4 regions of the Streptomyces sp. NPDC001407 genome follow, and region 3 is predicted to be linked to each of the others. Evidence: riboswitches for the same ligand, from Rfam matches in the RefSeq annotation. Region 3 holds a riboswitch; each other region holds the start of a gene.

Region 1 (4,161 bases), on a different contig from region 3:
GCGGCGGGGATCAGTTCGTCGATGGCGGAATTGATGGCCGCGTACTCGCCTCCGATGCCGAATCCGGTCAGGAAGCGGAAGGTGAAGAACCACCAGGAGGAGAACGACAGGGCGGTCAGTGCCGTCGCGGCCAGATAGACGGCGAGGGTGACGATGAACAGCTTCTTGCGGCCGAACCGGTCGGTGAGACGGCCGAAGAAGAGCGCGCCGGAACACGCCCCCGCCACATAGAGGGCCGCGGCCAGGCCGGTGATCTCGCCCGAGGTGACCGGCAGGCCGCTGCCCCGCTCGGCGAGGCGGCCGGCGATGTTGCCGACGACCGTGACCTCCAGGCCGTCCAGGATCCAGACGGTGCCGAGGCCGATCACCACCATCCAGTGCCAGCGGGACCAGGGGAGGCGGTCCAGACGGGCCGGTACGGAGGTGGTGATCGTGGCTGTCACGGCATCCGAGTGCCCCTGTCCGCGACAGGTATGCGCGGCGGACGCGCGACACCGTACGGGGACGGGCCCGGGGCTACGGCTCCAGGCCCCGCTCGCGCAGCCAGGGCAGCGGGTCGACCGGGGCCCCGCCGTCCGGGCGGATCTCCAGGTGGAGGTGCGGGCCGGTGACATTGCCGGTGGCGCCCACGCGGCCGATCACGTCACCGCTGTTCACCTTGCCCGACGTGACCACCATCGACGACAGGTGGCAGAACCACACCTCCGTGCCGTCGTCCAGCTTCAGCACGATGCGGTAGCCGTACGCGCCCGCCCACCCGGCGTGGGTGATCGTGCCGCTGCCGATCGCCTTGACCGGCGTGCCGGTCGGGGCCGCGAAGTCCTCGCCGGTGTGGTTCGCGGACCACATGTTGCCCGCCTGACCGAAGCCGGCGGTCAGGGTGTACGAGCCGACGGGGAGGGTGTACGCGCCGGGGCTGTGCGCGGCGGGCGTACGGGGGCCGGTGTCGGTGGGGTCGGCAGCGGCGTCCTCCGCGGCCGCCGGACGGGCCTCGGTCCGCGCCGCCTTCGCCTGCTCGGCCTCGGCGGCCTTCGCCGCCCTCTCCGCCTCGGCCGCTCTTCCGGCCTCGGCCGCCCGCGCCGCCTTCTTCGCCGCCGCCTCGGCCGCCTCGCGCTGGGCGGCCTCGCGCGCCTGGTCGTCGGCGCCGTTCTGCTGGTGCTCGGCCTGCTGGAGGATGCGGGCGCGCAGGGCTTCGCCCGCGTTCGTGGCTCCCTGAGCGGCTTCCTCGGTGCTCAGGCCGGCCTGGGTGAGCGGCTGCTCGGCAGCGGGCGCGGCGGGCGCGGCCTCCTCCTCGTGCGCCTGGCCGCCACCGAGGAGGGACCCGGCCAGGTCGGGTACCGATATCGGTGCCGCCGGACGGTCCTGCGCGCTCGCCATGCCGCCCGCGCCGACCGCCGCGATGACGCCGACGCCGAGGACGGCGCCGCTGCGGGCCATCGTGCCGCCGCGCTGCTTGGCGACGCGGTGCCGGCCGCCGCTCCCGCCACGGGCCGGGGTGGCGGCGGGGTCGGTCACGGCAGGCTCGGTCACGGCCCAGTGGGGAACGGTCGGTTGAGAGCCCGTCGGCTGAGGCACCGTCCGCTGAGGAGCGACGGCGAAGCCCGGTGCCGGAGGAGCGATCGCGGGCTCGTCGGCCGTGCCCGGCGGAGGCGTCGCCATATGGGCGGTCATATACGCGGGCACGATCGGAAGTTCAGGTGCGTAGGGCTCGTACGACCCGTGCAGAGTGGGGTCGAGGACAGGCTCGTTGGACGCCACGGGGGCGCACTCCTTTCCTTCCTTCTCGCCTACCGGGTTAGCTGTCGGGTTCGGAGCAGGAAGGTCTCCTACGAGCCGGGTGCGGCCCGATTCACCCCAGGGCGAGTGGTTCCCCGGTTCCCAGATGGTGCTGGTGTATCAGCTCTTGCTGTGCCCGCGGGATTCGGCGAAGGCGCACGGCGCCGCCTCTTGCGACGGTGATGAGGACCGCACGTCGTTATCGAACGTTAATAGACAGACCGTGCAGTTTCCAAGCCGAAAGGCTGAATCGGTCGGCTCCTTGGTCAGGACTTGGCGAGGAGGCCGACTTCTTAATGTGGTCCTTATTCCGAGGGAATGCGGAACGATCAAGATCCACTACTGGGGGTGGGGGGCGGATTTGGGCTCAGCGGCGGGGATGTTCTCCCACCCCGCCGCTTCCTGGCTGTGTCTTGGGGCTCCGCGTGGGGGCTCCGCCTTGGCCCCCTGGCTGCGGGTGGGTGGGCGCCTGCGGCGGGCTTTTTCCCCTACCCCGCCCCTTCCCGAAACTGGGGCTCCGCCCCAGACCCCGACCTGCACGCCCGATGCCGCCTGCGGCGGGGGCGGCCTGCGGCCGCGTCCTCAAACTCCCCCAGCTACCTCCCCCAGACTCCGTCCGGGGGTGCCCCCAGAGGTGCCCCCAACGGGCTGAAAAACAAAAGCATGGCGTGCCCCGAAGCGTGATGTCACCCTCCGGTGGGAGGGGGTGGGGTCGGAGGGTGGGGTTCTGGAACGCGGTGCGACTTCACGGCAATACGAGGCACGGCGCCCGCACCGCGTTCCAGGTCCTCAGCCCGGAGGCCCCACTCCCGGCACCCACCACAACCCAAGCCCGGCCGGCGATTGAGGCCACCCGCCGCAGGCGCAACGCACCCGCACCCAGAACCGCCCCCGCACCCAGCGGAAAGCGCACCCACCACAACCCAGCCCGGCCGGCGATTGAGGCCACGCCCGCAAGGGCGTCCAAACCCGACCGTCAGACCTTGGGCCCGCGCCGCGAGCCCCCGCCCCCGCCGCCCCGGCGAACCGCATTGCCCGGCCGCGTCCCACCAGACCGGCGCGAGCCGCCGCCCTGACCCTGACCCGTGCCGGTGCCGAAGCCGCGGTAGCCGCCACCACCATTGCCGGCGTTCGGCTCCGTACGCGTACGGCCGCGAGCACCCGAGCCCGAACCGCGCGAGCGGGACGGCTTCTTCGCGCCTGCCTGCCCCTGCGGCTGCGCGGCGACCGGAGGCGCTATGACCACCGCGACACCACTGGGCTCACGCGCCCCGGTGATCCGCTCCAGCTCGGGGTCGCGGGGGTGCGTCTTGAGGACGTTGGGGGTGATCTTCGCCGTGGCCATCATGCGGGTCATCTCGCGCCGCTGCTCGGGCAGGACGAGGGTGACGACCGTGCCGGACTCGCCCGCGCGGGCCGTGCGGCCGCCGCGGTGCAGGTAGTCCTTGTGGTCCATCGGCGGGTCGATGTTCACGACGAGGTCGAGGCCGTCGATGTGGATGCCGCGGGCGGCGACGTTGGTGGCGACCAGCGCGGTGACCTGGTCCGTACGGAAGAGCTCCAGCGTGCGGTTGCGCTGCGGCTGGCTCTTGCCGCCGTGCAGCGCCCCGGCGCGCACGCCCTCGGAGAGCAGCTTCTTCACCAGGCGGTCGGCGCCGCGCTTGGTGTCGACGAACATGATCACGCGGCCTTCGCGGGCGGCGATCCGGGTGACCGCTTCCTTCTTGTCCGCGTCGGTCACGAAGAGCAGGTGGTGCTCCATCGTGGAGACCGCGCCGACCGAGGCGTCGACGGAGTGCGTCACCGGGTCGGAGAGGAAGCGGCGCACGAGGCGGTCGACGTTGCGGTCCAGGGTCGCGGAGAACAGCATGCGCTGGCCGTCCGGGTCGACCTGGTCGAGCAGCTTGGTGACCTGCGGCAGGAAGCCCATGTCGGCCATCTGGTCGGCCTCGTCCAGGACCGTGATCCGCACGTCGCCGAGCTTGCAGTCGCCGCGCTGGATCAGATCGGCGAGCCGGCCGGGGGTGGCGACCAGGACCTCGGCGCCGCGCGCCAGGCTCTGCGCCTGCCGGCCGATGGACATGCCGCCGACGACGGTGGCGATCCGCAGGTTGACCGCGGTGGCGTACGGGCTGAGGGAGTCGGTGACCTGCTGCGCCAGCTCGCGGGTGGGGACGAGCACGAGGGCGAGCGGGCGGCCCGGCTCGGCGCGGCGGCCGGTCGTGCGGGCGAGCAGCGCCAGACCGAAGGCCAGCGTCTTGCCGGAGCCCGTACGGCCGCGGCCGAGGACGTCACGGCCGCTCAGCGAGTTGGGAAGGGTGGCGGCCTGGATCGGGAACGGCTCGGTGACGCCTTCGCGGGTCAGCGTGGCGAGCAGGCCGTTTG
Region 2 (4,161 bases), on a different contig from region 3:
ATGGTGACGTCCTCGGTCTCGCCGGAGCGGTGCGACATCATGCACTTGAAGCCGTTGCGCTGGGCCAGCTCGACGGCGTCGAGGGTCTCGGTCAGCGAGCCGATCTGGTTGACCTTGACCAGCAGGGCGTTGGCGGCGCCCTCCTCGATGCCGCGGCCGAGGCGCTCGGGGTTGGTGACGAACAGGTCGTCACCGACGATCTGCACCTTGTCGCCGAGGCGCTCGGTGAGGGTCTTCCAGCCGTCCCAGTCGTCCTCGAACAGCGGGTCCTCGATGGAGACCAGCGGGTACGCGGCGACGAGCTCGGCGTAGTAGTCCGTCATCTCGGAGGCCGAGCGGGACTTGCCCTCGAAGTTGTACGAGCCGTCCTTGTAGAACTCGGAGGCGGCGACGTCCAGGGCGAGCGCGATGTCCTGGCCGGGGGTGTAACCGGCCTGCTTGATGGCCTCGAGGATGAGGTCGAGGGCCTCGCGGTTGGAGCCCAGGTTCGGGGCGAAGCCGCCCTCGTCGCCGAGGCCGGTGGACAGGCCCTTGGCCTTCAGCACGGACTTGAGGGTGTGGTAGACCTCGGCGCCCCAGCGCAGGGCCTCGGAGAAGGACTCCGCGCCGATCGGGGCGATCATGAACTCCTGGATGTCCACGTTGGAGTCGGCGTGCGACCCACCGTTGAGGATGTTCATCATCGGAACGGGCAGCAGGTGCGCGTTCGGGCCGCCCAGGTAGCGGAACAGCGGCAGGTCGGAGGCCTCGGACGCGGCGTGCGCGACGGCGAGGGAGACGCCGAGGATGGCGTTGGCGCCGAGCGAGCCCTTGTTGTCGGTGGCGTCCAGGTCGAACATGGCCTGGTCGATCAGGCGCTGCTCGGTGGCGTCGTAGCCGACGAGCTCCGGGCCGATCTGCTCGATGACGGCCAGGACGGCCTTCTCGACGCCCTTGCCGAGGTAACGGTTCTTGTCACCGTCACGGAGCTCGATGGCCTCGAAGGCACCGGTCGAGGCACCGGACGGCACGGCGGCACGGCCCGTGGAGCCGTCGTCGAGGCCGACCTCGACCTCGACCGTGGGGTTGCCTCGCGAGTCGAGGATCTCGCGAGCTACGACGACGTCGATGGACGGCACGAGGGTCTCCTTCGTGTGTGTCTGGAGTTCTGCGAGCACGAGCCTAACGGGCGGCGGGGGGTCGCCCTGCCGTCGGGACGGCCCACGGGCCGAAAAATGCCACAAAGGCGCAGATGGCGGGGCGAATGGCGGCAATGTTCGCTGAGCGATGAAGTGGGCCGGGGTTGGGTGCGGGTTGCTTTGCGCCTGCGGCGGGCTTTTGTTCCCCTACCCGCCCCTTCCCGAAACCGGGGAGACCCCGGACCCCTACCCGGCTTCGCCGGGTGTCCTCAAGCGCCGGACGGGCTGGATGTGCGGTCCGTAGTCCGTTGCCTGCGACGCTGGATTGCGGGCCGCAGGTTACGAACCCACGCTCCGTGCAATCCAGCCCGTCCGGCGTTTGAGGACACCGCGCGTCAGCGCGGTCAGGGGTCTGGGGCGAAGCCCCAGTTTCGGGAAGGGGCGGGGTAGGGGAACAAAGCGCCGCAGGCGCAGTCAAGCCGCACCCGGGCACGGGTCCGGGGCGGAGCCGCGCATCAGATGCTGCGGGAAGGGGCGGGGCCGGGGAAACAAACGAACCCCGCTCCGGCGCGCTCGGGGTACGCGTCGGGGCGGGGCCGTGGGGCTGAGGCGTCAGCTCAGGTGCAGGTGCTGACCCGGGAAGATCAGGTCGGCGTTGTCGACGACGTCCTTGTTGAGGTCGTAGAGCTTCTCCCAGCCGCCCTTGACCTTGTTCGCATCGGCGATCTTGCCGAGCGTGTCGCCTTCCTTGACCTCGTACTCGCCGTCACCCTTCTTCACCGTCTTCGGGGCGGCGTGCTTCGGCGCGGTCTGCTTCGGGGCCGGGGCGGCCTCGGACTCGTCCTCGTCGGAGCTCTGCGCCTGCGGCGCGGCGTGCTTCGGGGTGGTCTTCTTCGGCGTGGCCTGGCGCTCGCTGCGGTCGGCGTGCGACTTCGTGGAGGTGCCGCGGTCGGCCTTCTCCGAGCCGGAGGTGTCCGCGCCGGCACCCGAACCACCGGGGGTCATGCCGGACACGGCGCAGCCCCAGGCGCCCGGGCCCTGCATGGCGAGGAGCTTCTCGGCGACGGCGATCTGCTGGGACTTGCTGGCGTGGTCGGCTCGGTCGGCGTAGCTCTGGCCGCCGGCGGCGTTCCAGGAGGACTGCGAGAACTGCAGGCCGCCGTAGTAGCCGTTGCCGGTGTTGATGGACCAGTTACCGCCGGACTCGCACTGGGCGACCTTGTCCCAGGTGGAGACGGAGGCGGCGTTCGCGGAGGTCGCGATCATCAGCGGGGCCGCGACCGCGGCGCCGGTGACACCGGCGAGCGTGACGATGCGGACGGCCTTGGACGGACGACGGTGCTTGCCCTTGGACATGAGTCGTTTCCTCACCGACGCCTACGAGGTGAGCTGTCGGGTTCGGGCTGTGAGTTCGCCCGGCCTCGTGTGCGAGCACACTCGGCTTCACCCCAAGCCGTTCCGGTCCTCGCGGACCGTTCCGGCGCCTACCTTGGTTCCCCCGCTCCTGCCTACGGCGCTTTCGCGACGACTCCGCCGGTCGCCGGCAGGATTCGGCGTGGCGACCGTGGTGCTCGCGGTGGCGAGCGGTCATGACGGTAAGCACTCCGGGCCGACGGGTTCAAACCCCTCTTTCCAGCCACAGTTGCCTCTTGTTACCCATGGAAACCTGACATATCCGCAGGTGGGAGCGGGTGCGCCAAGTTTCGGAGGAGGCCGTTCCGCGGAAGTTCAACGAGACCCATGTCTCACTTTCGACTGGAACGGACATTCCCCCCGAACTGTCGGGCTATTTACCGACCTCAAGCCGCTGACCAGGAAGGATCAGATCGGGATCGGATCCGACAACTTTCTCGTTCCGCTGGTACAGCGATTGCCATCCACCGCTAACGGAGTGAGCCTCCGCGATGACTGACAGGTTGTCACCCGGCCGCACGGTGTAATCCCCCGCGGCGGGCCTGCCGGTGCGGGCGTCATCGCCACCCCGGGACGCGCGGCCCTCGTCGTCCGAACGCGGCGGCTCCGCGCGGTGCTTGCCCGAGCCGGAACCGGAGCCCGGGTCCGAGCTCGAACCGGAGCCGGGCTCCGGGCTGCCGGTGGACGGCGCGTGCGGCGACGCGGGGTCCGTGGGCCGCTCACCGGCGGACGGGTCGGTGGGTGCCTGCGTGGACGGCGAAGCGCCCGACGTGGGGATTTCGGTGGGATCGCCCGTGGGTCCGCTCGTGGGACCCGTCGTGGGACCGCCCGGGTCCTTGCGGTGCTTGCCGCCCTCGGGCTTGTCGCTCTTGCCGCTCGCGGAAGGCGAGGGCGTCCCGGAAGAGGGCTTCGCATCCGGCTTCGCGTCCGGGTTTGCGGACGGTGAGGCCGGGGCAGCCGGGGAAGCGGTGGAGTCCGACGGCGCGGAGCCGCCCGTCGCGGGTGCGGAGGGAGTGCGCTCCGGTGCACGAGGCGCGGGCGCGTCGTACGTGGGCTCCTTGGTGCTGCCGGGGGTCACCTCCGGAGCCTCGCCGCCCTTGGTGAGGCCCGCGGCGGAGCCGCAGGACTGCCAGGTGCTCGCCCCGGCGTTCAGGACGTTCTCGGCGACGGCGATCTGCTGCTGCCGGCTGGCGAGGTCGGGCCGCGGGGCGTACGTCCGGCCGCCGTACTGCTCCCACAGCTCCTGGGTCATCTGCAGCCCGCCGTACGCGCCGTTGCCGGAGTTGGTGCTCCACGTCCCGCCGGACTCGCACTGGGCGACGCGGTCCCACGTGGGGGCGCCGGCGGCGTTGGCGCCGGTGGCCGCGAGCAGCGGCATGGCGAGGGCCGAGCCCGTCACCCCCGCTGCGACCACGACGGCGGGTACCTGACGGGGGCGACGATGTCGACCGTTCCCGGAGCGCATGCGATGGCCTCTCGTGTGGCGGCGAATATGGTGGTCGAACATAGCCACCGCCCTCACGAGTCACAAGCCGGTGTAGCGCAGGTCACGCGGTGGTCACGCCAGTTGACGCAGGGTCATCCGGAGCGCGGTGCGAACTCGACCGGCAGGGTGCGCAGTCCGCGCATG
Region 3 (4,161 bases):
TGCCGCCGTCGCGCAGCACCACATCGGCTTCCCAGTGGGTCGGGTAGGCATGCTCGGACGGCGTCTGCATGCAGCCAGCGTAAGGCCGCCCACCGACAACGGGTCCGGCTCGCGCCGGTGGGCCGGACCGGGGAGGGTGGGGGCAGCCGGAGCACCGCGGACCCCGTGAGACACTGGTCTAGACAACCAATAGCGACTTGAAGGGCAACACCATGGCTGAGCGCCGCGTCAATGTCGGCTGGGCCGAGGGCCTGCACGCTCGTCCCGCGTCGATCTTCGTCCGTGCGGCGACGGCCGCGGGCGTCCCGATGACGATCGCCAAGGCCGACGGCAACGCCGTCAACGCCGCGTCCATGCTGGCCGTGCTGGGCCTGGGCGCCCAGGGTGGCGAGGAGATCGTCCTGGCCTCGGACGCCGAGGGTGCCGAGGCGGCGCTCGACCGTCTGGCGAAGCTGGTCGCCGAGGGGCTCGAGGAGCTCCCGGAGACCGTCTGATTCACGGTCAATCGCGCGCGGCGGGGCCGCGGCGGCCGATGGAGGCCGCCGCGGCCCCGTTGTCCGTTTTCCCGGGCCGTCCGCATTCCGCCGGGCCACCCGGGCCGGGTTTCGCGCCGTGCGCGCCCCGCGCGAATTCCTCCCAGGGACAAGGCGGCAACGGACCGCGGATAACCGCCTGTTGTCAGGACGGGGCGGCCGCCGTGCGCACCGATTGTTTCGGATTCCGCGCCCGGACCTGACGGACGGGCCTGCGCAGCCGGTATTCACCCGGCGCGCGGTCGGCGCGCGTCGCGGCGAGCGCCCGCGCGCGCTCCGCGTCGCCCCGGGCGATCGCGTCGACGAGGGCGCCGTGCGCCTCCCAGGTGCGCACCGGCCGCAGGGGCGGCTCGGCCACGTACACCCAGGCGATCTTGAGCCGCAGCTGGGTGAGCAGGGCGGCGAGGCTGGGGCTGCCGGTGGCCTGGGCGAGGGTCTCGTCGAACCAGTCGTCCAGGGGCCGCAGTTCGCCGGTCCGGCCGGCCCGCGCCCGCTCCAGACCGAGCCTGACCAGCCCACGGAGCACCTTGAGGTGCGCCTCGGTGCGGCGCTGCGCGGCGCGCGCGGCGCCCAGGGGCTCCAGCAGGGCCCGGACGTCGAGCAGGTCGGCGGCCTCGTGCTCGGTGGGTTCGGCGACGCAGGCGCCCGCGTGGCGGCGGGTGGTCACGAAGCCTTCGGAGGCGAGGGTGCGCAGGGCCTCGCGCACGGGCACGCGGGAGACGCCGTAGCGGCGGGCGAGCAGTTCCTCGATGAGCCTGCTGCCGGGCGGGAAGGAGCCGGAGACGATGTCGTCGCGGATCGCGGTGCACACGGCCTGCGTGGGAATTCCGCGGCTGTCCGGCGCTGGGTTGTCATAGCCGTTCACGTACGGCCCCGCATGGGTGAACCTCCGCATTGACCCCCGCGAAACGCGGCCGATTGACGCCTGTCGGGCGACTCTATTGCAGGGGCCGGGAATTTCCGATGGCGCCGGTGAAGTCAGCGATATGTTTTGGCCAACACGAAGGCCCCGGTCGGTGAACCGGGGCCTGGTGACGGGAAACTCCGCGATACGGCTGTGAGAGCCGGGGCGCGCGGTGCGTCAGACGTTGACGCCGTGCGAGCGAAGGTACTCGACCGGGTCGATGTCGGAGCCGTAGGTGGGCGCAGTGCGGGCCTCGAAGTGCAGGTGCGGGCCGGTGACGTTGCCGGTGGCGCCGGAGAGGCCGATCTGCTGGCCGGGGGTGACCGTCTGGCCGACGCTGACGTCGATGGACGACAGGTGGCCGTACTGCGTGTAGGTGCCGTCGTTGTGCTGGATGACGACGTTGTTGCCGTACGCGCCGCCCCAGCCCGCCTCGACGATGGTGCCGGCGCCCACGGCGTGCACCGAGGTGCCCGACTCGGCGTGGAAGTCGACACCGGTGTGGCTGCCGGAGGACCACAGGCCGCTGGACGCCTTGTAGGCGGTGGAGACGTAGGAGCCGTCGATGGGCGCCACGAAGGTGTTGAGGCGCTTGCGCTCCTCGTCGCGGGCGATGCGCTCCTTCTCGGCGCGCTCGGCGTCCGCCTTGCGCTTGGCCTCGTCGGCCTTCTGCTTGACCTCGGCGGCCTGCTTCTTGGCGGCGGCCTCGGCCTGGAGGCGGGCGGCGGTCTCGTCCGCGGCGCTGCGCTGGATCTCGGCCTGCTCGCCGACGCGGTCGGCCGTGTCGTCACCGATGACGATGGCCTGCGTCAGGCCGGTGTCCTCGACGCGCGGGGCGTCGTCGGTGGCGGCGAGCGCCGGCGCGGCGAAGCCCGCCATGACACCGGTGGCCGCGAGGGTGGCTATGCCCGCCGCGTTCGCCCCGGCGCGGACGGCGCGGCTCGGACGGCGGTGCTTACCGGTGGGACGAGTGAACGCCATGGGTACGGCTGATCCTTTCCTTCCTTCTCGCCTACCGGGTTAGCTGACGGGTTCGGAGCAGGAAGGTCTCCTACGGATCCCTCCGGAGAGGGGCCCGATTCACCCCAGGGACATGTGGGTCCCCGGCTCCCCTGGCTCGCGCCGTACGGGGACTCGGCGATGACTGTCCGGGGCCGCGGATGCGACTCACATCTGACGGGCAGCCGCCCTGACGCTAGACGCCGCTACTTTCGAACGGCAAACAGAAGCCGGGATTTGTGGCGTACGACACAGCGGAGATGTGCAACCAGTCCACTAAATCGGGCATAAGGGAGGCGCGCCGGGCCCATCGGCCCCGCGCGCCTCCCGAGTGGCTGATGTCACTCGGCGTCAGACATCAGCCGTCGGACGCGACTCGGGTGTGAGTCACCGTCAGGCGTCAGCCGCTGACGACGGTGACCTCGCCGATCCCGAGCGCCTTGACGGGCTCCTCGATCTCCGCGGCGTCACCGACGAGGACGGTCACGAGCCGGTCGACCGGGAAGGCGTTGACGACGGCGGCCGTCGCCTCCACCGTGCCGGTCTGCGCGAGGCGCTCGTAGAGCCGCGCCTGGAAGTCGTCCGGCAGATACTGCTCGACCTGGTCGGCGAGCGTGCCCGCGACGGCCGCGGCGGTCTCGTACTTCAGCGGCGCGACACCGACGAGGTTCTGCACGGCGGTGTCCCGCTCGGCGTCCGTCAGGCCCTCGGCGGCGAGGGTGCGCAGCACCGTCCACAGGTCTTCCAGGGCGGGGCCGGTGGAGGCGGTGTCGACCGAGCCGCTGATGGCGAGCATGGCCGCGCCGGTGCCCTCCGGGGAGGAGCGCAGCACCTGGCCGAAGGCCCGTACGCCGTAGGTGTAGCCCTTCTCCTCGCGCAGGACGCGGTCCAGGCGGGAGGTGAGGGTGCCGCCCAGGCAGTACGTGCCGAGCACCTGGGCGGGCCAGACGCGGTCGTGCCGGTCGGCGCCGATCCGGCCGATCAGCAGTTGCGTCTGGACGGCGCCGGGGCGGTCCACGATGACCACGCGGCCGGTGTCGTCGGCGGTGATCGGCGGCACCGGCCGGGGCTCGGCGGCGGAGCCCGTCCAGGCGCCGAGGGAGTCGCCGAGCGCCTCCTCCAGGTCGATGCCGGTGAAGTCGCCGACGACCACGGCGGTCGTGGTGGCGGGCCGGACGTGCGCCTCGTAGAAGGCGCGCACGGCGGCGGCGTCGACGCGCTCGACGGTCTCCTCGGTGCCCTGGCGGGGGCGCGACATGCGCGCGTCGGCCGGGAAGAGGTGCTTCGAGAGCGCCATGGCGGCGCGGCGGGAGGGGTTGGCCAGCTCGTGCGGGATCTCGTCCAGGCGGTTGCGGACGAGCCGCTCGATCTCGCTGTCGGGGAACGCGGGGGCGCGCAGGGCGTCCGCGAGCAGGGCGAGGGCCTTGGCGAGCCGGGAGGCGGGCACCTCCAGGGAGACCCGGACGCCGGGGTGGTCGGCGTGCGCGTCGAGGGTGGCGCCGCAGCGCTCCAGCTCGGCGGTGAACTCCTCGGCGGTGTGCTTGTCGGTGCCCTCCGACAGGGCGCGGGCCATGATGGTGGCGACCCCGTCGAGGCCCTCCGGCTCGGCGTCCAGCGGCGCCAGGAGGTTGACCTCGACGGCCACGATCTGCTGGCCGGGGCGGTGGCAGCGCAGCACGGTCAGGCCGTTGGGCAGGGTGCCGCGCTCGGGGGCCGGGAAGGCCC
Region 4 (4,161 bases), on a different contig from region 3:
CGGTGTTGCCCTTGCCGAGGAAGCCGACGTTGAGCGGGTAGCCCTCCATCGCCTCGAACATCCGGGCAAGGTGCCAGGAGCCGGGGGTGATGGTGGTGGCCTTGCTGCCCTCGGCCGGGCCGGTGCCGCCGCCCACCAGCGTGGTGACGCCGGAGGCGAGGGCCTCGTCCGCGATCTGCGGGCAGATGAAGTGGACGTGGGCGTCGACGGCCCCGGCGGTGAGGATCTTCCCGTTGCCCGCGATGATCTCGGTCTCGGGGCCGATGACGAGGTCGGGGTGGACACCGTCCATGGTGTCGGGGTTGCCGGCCTTGCCGATGCCGGTGATGCGGCCGTCGCGGATGCCGATGTCGGCCTTGACGACGCCCCAGTGGTCGAGGACGACGGCGCCGGTGATGACGGTGTCGGGGGCGCCGTCGGCGCGGGTCGCGCGGGACTGGCCCATGGACTCCCGGATGACCTTGCCGCCGCCGAAGACCGCCTCGTCCCCGGCGTGGCCGGGGCCCCCGCTGCGGTCCTCCTCGATCTCGACGAGGAGGTCGGTGTCGGCGAGGCGGATGCGGTCGCCGACAGTGGGGCCGAACAGTTCCGCGTACGCGGCCCGGCTGAGCTCAGTCATCGAGCGGTCCTCCGCACTCGCCGCGCAGCCCCTCGACGATCCGCTTGCCGGCGATCGGCACCAGGCCGACCTCGACGGGGATGCCGGGCTCGAAGCGCACGGCGGTGCCGGCGGCGATGTCGAGCCGCTTGCCGCGCGCGGCGGCGCGGTCGAAGTCGAGGCCCGGGTTGGCCTCGGCGAAGTGATAGTGCGAGCCGACCTGCACGGGCCGGTCGGCGGCGTTGAGCACGGTGAGACGGGTGCGGTGGAGCCCCTGGTTGAGGGGTACGGGGGCGTCGGCGAGCAGGATCTCTCCGGGAATCATGGCGGTCTTCCCCTTCAGCCGATGGGCTCGTGCACGGTGACGAGCTTGGTGCCGTCCGGGAAGGTGGCCTCCACCTGGACCTCGTGGATCATCTCGGGTATGCCGCTCATCACTTCGTCGCGGGTGAGCACCTTGCGCCCGGAGGACATCAGCTCGGCGACGGTCCGGCCGTCGCGGGCGCCTTCCAGGACGTGGACGGTGATCAGGGCCACCGCCTCGGGGTGGTTGAGGAGCACCCCACGGGCGCGGCGCTTCTCGGCTACGTCGGCGGCCACATGGAGAAGCAGGCGTTCCTGCTCATGCGGGGAGAGTTGCATGCGTCCACCTCACTGACGAACCAGTCCCCCTAGCGGAACCCAACGGGGGCACACAAGAGTTCTACACACCTTTGACCTGGGGTTCTTCATCGGACGGCCAGGGATTGCAGATTAGAGCGGAAGCTTTTCCAACGCGTTAACTGACTCTTTGCGCATCCATGGCCAGAGGAGTCGGGAGGGACCGGAGGGGCGGAAGGGGCGGATCCGGCGATCCGGGCCGGGACTTGGTGCCGCTGCTGTCTGCATCTACTGGATCTTCTGGTCCGGATCACTCCGCCGCTCCCTCATGACACGTACGACGGACTACGGGCGCCGCAGACCGCGCGCGTCGGCCGCACGGGGCCGGGAGAAGTCCTCGCAGCCGCGTTCGAGGACGGTGGGCGGGAGTTGCCCGGGAGCACCCTGGCGCGTCCGGTGCCGGTCCGGGCCGGGGCGCGGCGGCGCGTCCGGGGCGCCATCCCGCTCACACTCCCGCCCGCGCCCATGGATCACGGGTCGGCGGGCGAATAAACACCGCTCCCCCAGACGCCGGACGGTGTCGTAGACGAGGCGCGGTGATCGATTTCAGCCGGGCACGCACGCCGCGCCGGAGCCCTGTCGACGGGCCCCAGGCCAGCGGCTCAACAGGGCTTCGCCGAAACGGACAATCCCCGTCGTGTCCAGCGGAATTGCCCAGGAGTGAGCAGCCTCACATACCTCTGGTTCCGCTCGGAATCCGTACCTGGGCTGCGCCAAGATCCCGTCGACGACAAGACCCCGCCATCCCGGCGGGGCGGTCCAGGCGGACGCCGAACCCCGCCGCTGTCTGGATGCCGGGTCGACCGATCGCACCGGTGGGGATGGAGGACCCGAGCACGGTGGGACGACCAAGAGTAGTGCGGTCGGCCCTTGGGGTGAAGCCGTTGACACGGCCGGGCATCTTCGCCTGCCCGAACCCGACAGGTCATCCTTCACAGGCGGCTGACGAAGGGTTGGCACATGGGCGCGCACAAACGTCCGTCAATGATGTCCAGGGCCGGCGCGGCCTCCGCGCTCACGCTCGCCGCCGTCGGCGCCACGGTGCTGGTGCCGGGCGGCGCGACAGGGGCAGCGGCATCGACCGTCGCCACCGAAGCACTGCACATCGCGGCCTCGAAACAGGGCTCGCCCTATCAATGGGGTGCGACCGGCCCTTACCGCTTCGACTGCTCGGGCCTGACCCTCTACTCCTTCAAGCGGGCCGGGAAGAGCCTGCCCCGCACCGCCGCCGAGCAGTACAACCGGACCACCCACATCTCCCGCTCCGCCCGCGAAGCCGGTGACCTGGTGTTCTTCGTCTCCGGCCAGGGTGTCTACCACGTCGGGATATACGCGGGTGGCGGCAAGATCTGGCACGCGCCCAAGACCGGCGCGGTGGTCCGTCTGGAGCGGATCTGGACGAACAACGTCCGCTACGGCCGGGTGGACTGACCGGCCCTCACGCCCGGCAGCACGCGGCCGCGACGCCGCGCCGGGGCCCCGCACGCCGTGCGGGGCCCCGGCCCCGCCCTCACCGTTCGGCGCTGAGGGCGGGCACCGTCCAGGGCAACGAGATCCACACGGTCTTGCCGCCGTCCGGGTTCGGGGTGAAGAAGACCCTTCCCCCGCGCTCCGCGGTGAGGCAGCGGATGATGACCAGGCCCCGCCCGTTGTCCTGCTGGACGGCGGCGGGCAGTCTGCGGGGCAAGCGCGGGTGGCTGTCCGTGACCCCGATCCGCAACTGCCGGTCGAGTTCGAGCCGGACCTCGACGGTGAAGGTGGGCGACTGGCCGCGGGTGTGCTGCACGGCGTTGGTGGCGAGCTCGGAGACGATCAGCCGCACGGTCTCGGCGGCTTCCGTGCCGCCCGGCAGCCCCCAGTCCGCGAGCACGCCGGCCACATAGCGGCGTGCGGTGGAGACCGAGGCGGGGGCGCTCGGCAGGGTGACGGTGGCTTCTTGATGATCTGCCATGGCGCAGTCCCTTTCCCGCCGGGAGCGGACTCCGACGCAATGCGCCGTGAAGTCGAGAGCGCTTCCGGTCGGCTCTGCGCGACAGCCTGCCACCGGAAATGGTGAGGATGCGGGCGATCTCCCGAGATCTGCATATATCTGTCGCTCGAAGCGGTGAACTCTACGACGAGCGACCGGATTCCGGCGGCACAGTGGTCTATTGACAAGAAACACCAGGTTCACCACGGGCGGAGGCAGGGCTATGCGAAACGGACCCGCGGTGCGCCGCCGCAAACTCGGCGGTGAGCTGCGCCGCCAGCGCGAACTCGCGGGACTGACCAGCCTGGAGGCCGCCCACGCGGTGGGCTGGCACCAGTCGAAAGTCAGCCGGATCGAGACGGGCAGCAGTGGCGTGAAGTCCTCGGACGTCGCGCTGCTGCTGGACGCGTACGGAGTGTCGGACCCCGAACTGCGCGCGCTGCTGGGAGCGCTGTGCGGGGCGGGCACCGCCGATGCGGAGGGCGGCCGCCGGGGCTGGTGGTACGCCTACCGCAATCTGCTGCCCCCGGCGTATCTCGACTTCATCAGCCTGGAATCGGAGGCGTCGCGGTTACGCACCCTGGAGACGACGGTCGTGCCGGGCCTCCTCCAGACTCCCGCCTACGCCCGCGCCGTGACCCGTGCGGCGCTCAACGACCCGCCGCCGGAACAGGTCGAGAAGCTGGTCCGGGTGCGCATGGCACGGCAGTCGGTGCTGGGTGGCGCCAGCCCACTGGAGTTGTGCGCCGTGCTGGACGAGGCGGTGCTCCGCCATCAGGTCGGCGGACGGGAGGTCATGGCCGGGCAGTTGCGACACCTGGTGGAAACGGGTGCACAGCGTCATGTGCGGCTGCATGTACTGCCGTTCTCCAGGAGCGGCCACATTGGCATCACCGGGCCTTTTGTTATTTTCTCATTTCCGCGCATTGCTGAT

The links. A riboswitch is a leader RNA that binds a small molecule or an ion and turns the genes downstream of it on or off. The one in region 3 is predicted to bind cyclic di-AMP.
Region 1: linked by a shared signal. The riboswitch ahead of ACFY1P_RS24290 (peptidoglycan DD-metalloendopeptidase family protein) and the one ahead of ACFY1P_RS17885 (M23 family metallopeptidase) in region 3 are both predicted to bind cyclic di-AMP.
Region 2: linked by a shared signal. The riboswitch ahead of ACFY1P_RS28715 (transglycosylase family protein) and the one ahead of ACFY1P_RS17885 (M23 family metallopeptidase) in region 3 are both predicted to bind cyclic di-AMP.
Region 4: linked by a shared signal. The riboswitch ahead of ACFY1P_RS12895 (C40 family peptidase) and the one ahead of ACFY1P_RS17885 (M23 family metallopeptidase) in region 3 are both predicted to bind cyclic di-AMP.

What each region holds. Positions count from the first base shown of each region.
Region 1 covers NZ_JBIAWF010000019.1:27,644-31,804, forward strand. Annotated here, with positions in the region: gene ACFY1P_RS24285 (MFS transporter) at 1-443, opposite strand, end outside; gene ACFY1P_RS24290 (peptidoglycan DD-metalloendopeptidase family protein) at 517-1,758, opposite strand; cyclic di-AMP (ydaO/yuaA leader) riboswitch at 1,770-1,904, opposite strand; gene ACFY1P_RS24295 (DEAD/DEAH box helicase) at 2,753-4,161, opposite strand, start outside.
Region 2 covers NZ_JBIAWF010000026.1:16,598-20,758, reverse strand. Annotated here, with positions in the region: gene eno (phosphopyruvate hydratase) at 1-1,118, opposite strand, end outside; gene ACFY1P_RS28715 (transglycosylase family protein) at 1,731-2,474, opposite strand; cyclic di-AMP (ydaO/yuaA leader) riboswitch at 2,478-2,644, opposite strand; gene ACFY1P_RS28710 (transglycosylase family protein) at 2,905-3,945, opposite strand; gene ACFY1P_RS28705 (cytochrome P450) at 4,110-4,161, opposite strand, start outside.
Region 3 covers NZ_JBIAWF010000012.1:9,973-14,133, reverse strand. Annotated here, with positions in the region: gene ACFY1P_RS17900 (GNAT family N-acetyltransferase) at 1-70, opposite strand, end outside; gene ACFY1P_RS17895 (HPr family phosphocarrier protein) at 213-494, shown strand; gene ACFY1P_RS17890 (GntR family transcriptional regulator) at 679-1,344, opposite strand; gene ACFY1P_RS17885 (M23 family metallopeptidase) at 1,615-2,418, opposite strand; cyclic di-AMP (ydaO/yuaA leader) riboswitch at 2,432-2,587, opposite strand; gene ACFY1P_RS17880 (pitrilysin family protein) at 2,837-4,161, opposite strand, start outside.
Region 4 covers NZ_JBIAWF010000007.1:124,395-128,555, reverse strand. Annotated here, with positions in the region: gene ACFY1P_RS12910 (urease subunit alpha) at 1-619, opposite strand, end outside; gene ACFY1P_RS12905 (urease subunit beta) at 612-923, opposite strand; gene ACFY1P_RS12900 (urease subunit gamma) at 938-1,240, opposite strand; cyclic di-AMP (ydaO/yuaA leader) riboswitch at 2,017-2,214, shown strand; gene ACFY1P_RS12895 (C40 family peptidase) at 2,219-2,689, shown strand; gene ACFY1P_RS12890 (ATP-binding protein) at 2,769-3,209, opposite strand; gene ACFY1P_RS12885 (helix-turn-helix transcriptional regulator) at 3,451-4,161, shown strand, end outside.